2 linked regions of the Neorhizobium galegae genome follow. The protein of the gene in region 2 interacts with the protein of the main gene of each other region in a pairwise test. Links are inferred from orthologs where the notes say so. Each region holds a gene or a part of one and is shown on either strand. Other genes may lie near its edges. The genes, in order: LZK81_RS20320 and LZK81_RS10690.

Region 1 (3,308 bases), 2.0 Mb from region 2 along the record:
GCCAACCTTCTGCAGCAGGGACTGACCTCGCCGTGGAACCAGGGCGTGCCGCTGACATCGCTGCAGCCTTATGGAGACATGGCCGAGGTCAACGACGTCAGCGCCACGATCTGCAATCCGCAGGCGGCCAAGGTGCGCAGCGAAACCCGTGACGATGCCGGCCGCACTGTCCAGCATTCGCCCTATATCCACGAGATGGACCGCCCGCCGGTCTACAGCTTCGCCGGCCTTATTCCCGGCAGCGAGCAGATCGCCTCAACCAAGGGCAAGAACGAGATCGCCAACGTGCCGATCCCGCAGCCGCGCCCGACATTCTGAACGAGAACAGGTCATGTCTTCTCCTCGCAGCCGGATTCCGGTTTCCATCCTCACCGGCTTTCTCGGCGCAGGAAAATCGACCCTGCTGAACCGTATCCTCAAGGATCCCGGCACCAGTGATACGGCCGTGATCATCAACGAGTTCGGCGAGGTCGGGATCGACAATTTCCTGGTCGAGGCTTCCGGCGATGCGCTGGTGGAGATCGCCAATGGCTGCCTCTGCTGCACGGTGCGCGGCGAGCTGGTGGATTCGCTCGCTTCGATCATGGACGGCATCCAGACGGGCCGGCTGAGGCCGATCCGCCGCATCGTGATCGAAACCACGGGCCTTGCGGACCCGGCGCCGGTCATGCAGTCGGTGATGGGCAATCCGGTCATCGCGCAGAATTTCGAGCTCGACGGCGTCATCACCGTGGTCGATGCGGTGAACGGCGTTTCGACGCTCGACCGTCATCAGGAGGCCGTGAAGCAGGTGGCGGTGGCCGACCGGCTGATCATCTCGAAGCTTTCGATGGCGGATGCGTCCCAGCTGGCGGCGCTGAAAAGCCGGCTCGCCGCGCTCAATCCGCGGGCGCTGGTCATCGATGGAGACAGCGAGGAGGCCGGCACCGCTGCCATTCTGGTGAACGGCCTCTACGACCCCGCGACGAAGATCGCCGACGTGGACCGCTGGCTGCACGATGAGCTGGCGAATGACACCGAAGAGCATCATCATCACGATCATGGTCACGACCACCACGATGATCATCACCATGGCCATGAGCACCACGGACATGGCCATCATGGGCACCACCACCATCATCACGACGTGAACCGTCACGGCGACGACATCCGCTCCTTCTCGATCATCCACGACAAGCCGATCGATCCGATGGCGATCGAGATGTTCATCGACCTGCTGCGCTCGGCCCACGGCGAGAAGCTGCTCAGGATGAAGGCGATCGTGGCGCTCTCCGACAACCCGGATCGGCCGCTGGTGCTGCATGGGGTGCAGAGCGTCTTCCACCCGCCGCAGCGCCTGCCGAAATGGCCCGACGGCTCCGACCGGCGCACCCGCATGGTGCTGATCACTCAAGGGTTGGAGGAAGCCTTCGTCACGGATCTTTTCGCGGCGTTTACGGGCGAGCCCCGCGTCGACCGGCCGGACCGTGCGGCGCTGGAAGACAATCCCCTCGCCGTTCCCGGCCTTCGGATGTGACTCTCAAGGATTTGCCCCTAACCCTCTCCCCGTAAGGACGGGGAGAGGGGACGTGCCCCATTCGCGGTTGGTGATTGAGGCAATGTCGGTGCGGCATACGTCCTTCGCCCCGCGTGCGGGGAGAAGGTGCCGGCAGGCGGATGAGGGGCTAATCGGGGAACTCGGCTCAACCCTTGCGGATCAGAAACCGGTGTCCCGTCTCGGTCTTTTCCGAGCGGACCAGTTCGTGGCCTTCCTGATTGCAGAAATGCGGGATGTCGATGCCGGCGAGAGGATCGGTGGTTTCGATCACAAGCTCCGTGCCGCTCTCCATGCCTTTCAGCCGGCGGCGCGTCTTCAGGACGGGCAGCGGACACTTCAGGCCTCTCAGATCGTAGAGGCCTGCGGTCTCAAAGCTCATTCCTGGCTCCAGAACTTCCAGAACGGCTTCTTCTTTTCTTCGGTGATCGGCGGTGCCGCATAAGCGAGCGGGTTCTGGGCTGGGATCGGAACCGTGGTGGTCGTACCCTGGGCCGTGGCGATGGTCGGGACCGTACCAGTGCTCTGTGCGACGGGAGCGGCCGTTGCGGCGGCCGGCAGGCGGTCCTGCTTCATGCGGTCGGCGGCGGAGCCGGCCCGAAACGTGACGGGGGCTGCGGAGGCGAGCACGGTATTGGCCGGCTTGTTCTGGGAGGCCATCCGCTTTTCCATCATCTCTTGGAATTCCGACTGGCTCAGCAGCTTGCCGGCTTCGAGCGAGGTTCCCGTCGGCGCATAGGCGATATCGCGGCCCTTGCGCTTGTCGGCGACCACGGCCTTGCGTTCGGCTTCGGTCGGTTCATACCAGACCTTGCCGTCGAATTTCTCCAAGGCCTTCTCGTAGGCGACCTGATAGGTCTTTTCGTAGGAGGTCAGCGCCGAAACGAGCGCGGGAGGCGTCGACATGGGCGGGCAGGCGCTGGCGGGAGCAAACGTGCCATTGCCGGAGAGCTGCTGGTTGAAAACGTATTTCTTCTCGCAGACATTGACTTCCGGCGGACGCTTGGTGACTTCGAAATTGTCGTAGCCGACCTTGATCATCTTCCAGAAGTCGAAGTTCTGGCTGTCGCGGTGGCGCACCATGTTCTCCGCGGTCATGCGGAAGGGGAGAGCCTGGAGCTGCACGGAGGTCTGGCCGCCCTTGAAGGCGTCGCGCGCAAAAGCGTAGATTTCCAGAACCTGTTCGTCGGTCATCGAATAGCAGCCGGACGACGAGCAGGCGCCATGGATCATCAGGTTCGAACCGTTGCGGCCGTTTGCGGCGTCGTAGCGGTTCGGGAAGCCGGTATTGATGGCGAGATAATATTTGGAATTCGGGTTCAGGTGTGCCGGCGTCAGGCTGTAGAAACCTTCCGGGGCCTGGCGGTCGCCTTCCTTGACCTTCGGGCCGAGCTTTCCGGACCAGGCGCAGATGTCGTAGCTCTTGATCACCTCGAAACGGTTGTCGGCCCTGGCCTTCCAGACTTCCAGCTTGCCCTCTTCCTTGAGGATGCGGATCATGATCGGCGAAGTGCGCGGCATGTTCTTCTTCTGCATCTCGGCGAGAATGCTCGAAGGCAGGGGCTGCTCGACCTTGTTCTTGACGCTCTTCAGGTCGATGCTCGCGGAATCGAGCGTGTCGTTGCAGCCCGTCAGGGCAGTTGCCACGAGGAGAGCAAAAGCGATGTGTTTCAGGCGCATCGGTACGGACCACATAGACTTGGAACGACGAAAGAATTCGGTACAGGACTTCTATGAATAAAGCGGTAATCTTTACATATTCTTAACCGCTTGC
Region 2 (3,261 bases):
AAGCGCTCCGGCCGCAACCGCGTCAGGCAGGCGCGGCATATCGGCTCTCCGCAGCCGAAATCGATCAAAGCCGTCAAATGAAAACGGCCGCTGAAGCGGCCGTTTCCAGCAGTTTTTGCCAACAGTTTTTGAGAGCGATCAGCGAATGCGCTTGGCTGCCGGTTCCGGCACCAGTTCGCCGTTGAGGCGGCGATCAAGGTAGTCCTCGCATTCGGCCATCAGCGTTTCCACCTGACCGTTGAAGAAGTGATTGGCGCCCTCGACCATCCGATGGGTGATGAGGATACCCTTCTGCGTCTTCAGTTTTTCCACGAGCCCGTTGACGTCTTTCTCAGGTGCCACCTTGTCGCTGTCGCCGTTGATGATCAGGCCGGACGACGGACAGGGTGCGAGGAACGAGAAATCGTAGGTGTTCGGCTGCGGCGCGATCGACATGAAACCCTCGATCTCAGGACGGCGCATCAGGAGCTGCATGCCGATCCAGGCGCCGAAGGAATAACCGGCAACCCAACAGCTCTTCGAATCGGGATGCAGGCTCTGCACCCAGTCGAGCGCGGAGGCAGCATCCGAAAGCTCGCCGGCGCCATGGTCGAATTCGCCCTGACTACGCCCGATACCGCGAAAATTGAACCGCAGTGTCGTAAAACCGCGCTTCTGGAACATGTAAAAGAGCTGGTAGACGATCTGGTTGTTCATCGTGCCGCCGAACTGCGGATGCGGGTGCAGGATGATGGCGATCGGGGCGCTCTTTTCCCGGGAGGGCTGGTAACGACCTTCAAGGCGGCCGGCTGGGCCGTTGAAAATGACTTCGGGCATCGGTACTCCGGTCAATATGTTCAGGTTCCAAACGAGTATCACGTCGAGTTTGACTTGACGAAGACGCTCAGCTTTTCTAAACTCAGTTTAGAACCATTCGAAACTTTGGGCTGCATGCTGGATGCGCGCCCGATGCGATGTCTCTTACGGCAAGGCCGACGGAAATTTCAAGGAAAATGCGGGTCCCCCGTCCGCCCGTGTGTAATTCAACATCTATCTAGAAACGGAAGCCGATCAGGCAATGGCACTGAACCGCACATATCTGGACTGGAACGCGACCGCGCCCTTGAGCGCGCCGGCCCGCGCCGCCATGCTGGATGCGTTGCAACTGCCCGGCAATGCCTCGTCGGTTCACGGCGAGGGCAGGGCGGCACGCGCCGCAATCGACAAGGCGCGCCGGCAGGTGGCAGCGCTGGTCGGTGCAGAGCCCCCGCATGTGACCTTCGTCAGCGGCGCGACGGAAGCCGCCAACCACGTCCTGACCCCGGATTTCCGCATGGGCCGGGCGCCTTTGGCGATGAGCCGTGTCTATGTCTCTGCGATCGAGCATCCGGCGATCCGCGAAGGCGGTCGCTTTGATCCGGCCCAGGTGACCGAAGTGCCGGTGACGCCGGCGGGTATCGTCGATCTTTCCGCACTTGAGGCGCTGCTGGCCGAACACGACCGGAGCGTCGGCATGCCGATGGTCGCGGTGATGCTGGTCAACAATGAGACAGGCATTGTCCAGCCCGTGGCAGACGTTGCGGCGATCGCCCATGCCCATGGCGGCTTGATGGTGGTGGACGCCGTGCAGGCGGTCGGCCGTATTCCTGTGGACATCAATGTGCTGGATGCGGATTTCCTGATCCTGTCGTCGCACAAGATCGGCGGTCCGAAGGGTGTCGGCGCGCTCGTCTCGCGCGGCGAAGTGCTGATGCCGAAACCGTTGATCCGTGGTGGCGGCCAGGAAAAGGGCCATCGCTCCGGCACGGAGAATTTCCACGCCATCGTCGGGTTCGGCGCGGCGGCTCAGGCCGTGCGCGAAAACCTTCATGAGCGCAATGCCGCGACCGAAGCGCTGCGCAACCGGCTGGAAGCGGGAATGCGCCAGGCTGCCCCGGATGCGATCATCCATGGCGAGGAAGTTCTGCGCGTGGCGAATACCTGCTTTTTCACTTTGCCGGGGCTGAAATCGGAAACCGGGCAGATCGCTTTCGATCTCGAAGGTATCGCGCTGTCCGCGGGCTCCGCCTGCTCGGCGGGAAAAGTCGGTGAAAGCCATGTTTTGACGGCGATGGGACATGATCCGAAGCTCGGAGCTTTGCGGATTTCTCTCGGCGTCGACACGACGGAAGACGATATCGCGCGGGCGCTTGCCGCCTTCGCCAAGATTGCCGGCCGGCGAAAATCGGCGGGCGAGGCGGCGTGACCGCTTCCAAAATTGCGCATGCGCAAATTTCCGCTTGCCAAAAGGTGTGAAAACCGCCTTCTGGCGCCTACATAAGGGTGGCGATTGTCCCCCCGGAATGATGACAAGAATTGCCGGAATTTGAACCGGCAAGATTTGGAGTATGACATGGCTGCCGTGCAGGAAACAATCGATCAGGTTCGCCTAATCGATGTGGACCAGTACAAATACGGTTTTGAAACCGTCATCGAAGTGGACAAGGCGCCAAAGGGTCTTTCGGAAGATATCATCCGTTTCATCTCCGCCAAGAAGCAGGAGCCGGAATGGATGCTGGAATGGCGTCTCGACGCCTATCGTCGCTGGCTGACCATGGAAGAGCCCACCTGGGCGCGCGTCGAATATCCGAAGATCGATTTCAACGACCTCTACTATTACGCCGCGCCGAAGAGCACCGCCGGCCCGAAGTCGCTTGAAGAAGTCGATCCGGAACTGTTGAGGGTCTACGAGAAGCTCGGGATTCCGTTGCGCGAACAGGAGATTCTGGCTGGCGTCGAGACGCCCCGGGTCGCTGTCGACGCCGTCTTCGACTCCGTCTCGGTCGTGACGACCTTCAAGAAGGAACTGCAGAAGGCCGGCGTGATCTTCATGTCGATCTCCGAGGCGATCCGCGAACATCCTGAGCTGATCAAGAAATATCTGGGCTCGGTCGTTCCGACCTCGGACAATTTCTACGCGACGCTGAACGCCGCCGTGTTCACCGACGGTTCCTTCGTCTTCGTGCCGAAGGGCGTGCGGTGCCCGATGGAACTGTCCACCTATTTCCGCATCAACGAGAAGAACACCGGCCAGTTCGAACGCACGCTGATCATTGCCGAGGAAGGCGCCTACGTCTCCTACCTCGAAGGCTGCACGGCGCCGCAGCGCGACGAGAACCAGCTTCATGCCGCCGTGGTCGAACTCGTCGCCCTCGACGACGCCGAGATCAAGTATTCGACGGTGCAGAACTGGTATCCGGGCGATGCGCAGGGCAAGGGCGGCATCTACAACTTCGTCACCAA

Evidence for each region.
Region 1: the proteins of LZK81_RS10690 (region 2) and LZK81_RS20320 interact in binary tests that used the Escherichia coli proteins (3 or more experiments, as listed by UniProt). The link is inferred for Neorhizobium galegae from one-to-one orthologs.

Annotation. Positions count from the first base shown.
Region 1 is NZ_CP090095.1:4,135,411-4,138,718, reverse strand. The notes cover bases 300-3,289. They hold LZK81_RS20320 (sulfurtransferase TusA family protein), read right to left. Parts: upstream 1,917-3,289; coding sequence 1,683-1,916; downstream 300-1,682. Other genes in these bases: LZK81_RS20315 (L,D-transpeptidase family protein), read right to left, coding at 1,913-3,214; LZK81_RS20325 (CobW family GTP-binding protein), read left to right, coding at 332-1,516; LZK81_RS20330 (D-alanyl-D-alanine carboxypeptidase family protein), read left to right, coding at 300-318. Outside these bases: more of LZK81_RS20330, read left to right, coding at 1-299. UniProt on the Escherichia coli protein: Sulfur carrier protein involved in sulfur trafficking in the cell. Part of a sulfur-relay system required for 2-thiolation during synthesis of 2-thiouridine of the modified wobble base 5-methylaminomethyl-2-thiouridine (mnm(5)s(2)U) in tRNA.
Region 2 is NZ_CP090095.1:2,137,705-2,140,965, forward strand. What follows is about bases 198-3,140. They hold LZK81_RS10690 (cysteine desulfurase family protein), read left to right. Parts: upstream 198-1,057; coding sequence 1,058-2,224; downstream 2,225-3,140. Other genes in these bases: LZK81_RS10685 (alpha/beta hydrolase), read right to left, coding at 198-816; sufB (Fe-S cluster assembly protein SufB), read left to right, coding at 2,372-3,140. Also shown: LZK81_RS10680 (sensor domain-containing diguanylate cyclase), read left to right, coding at 1-81; more of LZK81_RS10685, read right to left, coding at 139-197; more of sufB, read left to right, coding at 3,141-3,261. UniProt on the Escherichia coli protein: Master enzyme that delivers sulfur to a number of partners involved in Fe-S cluster assembly, tRNA modification or cofactor biosynthesis. Catalyzes the removal of elemental sulfur from cysteine to produce alanine.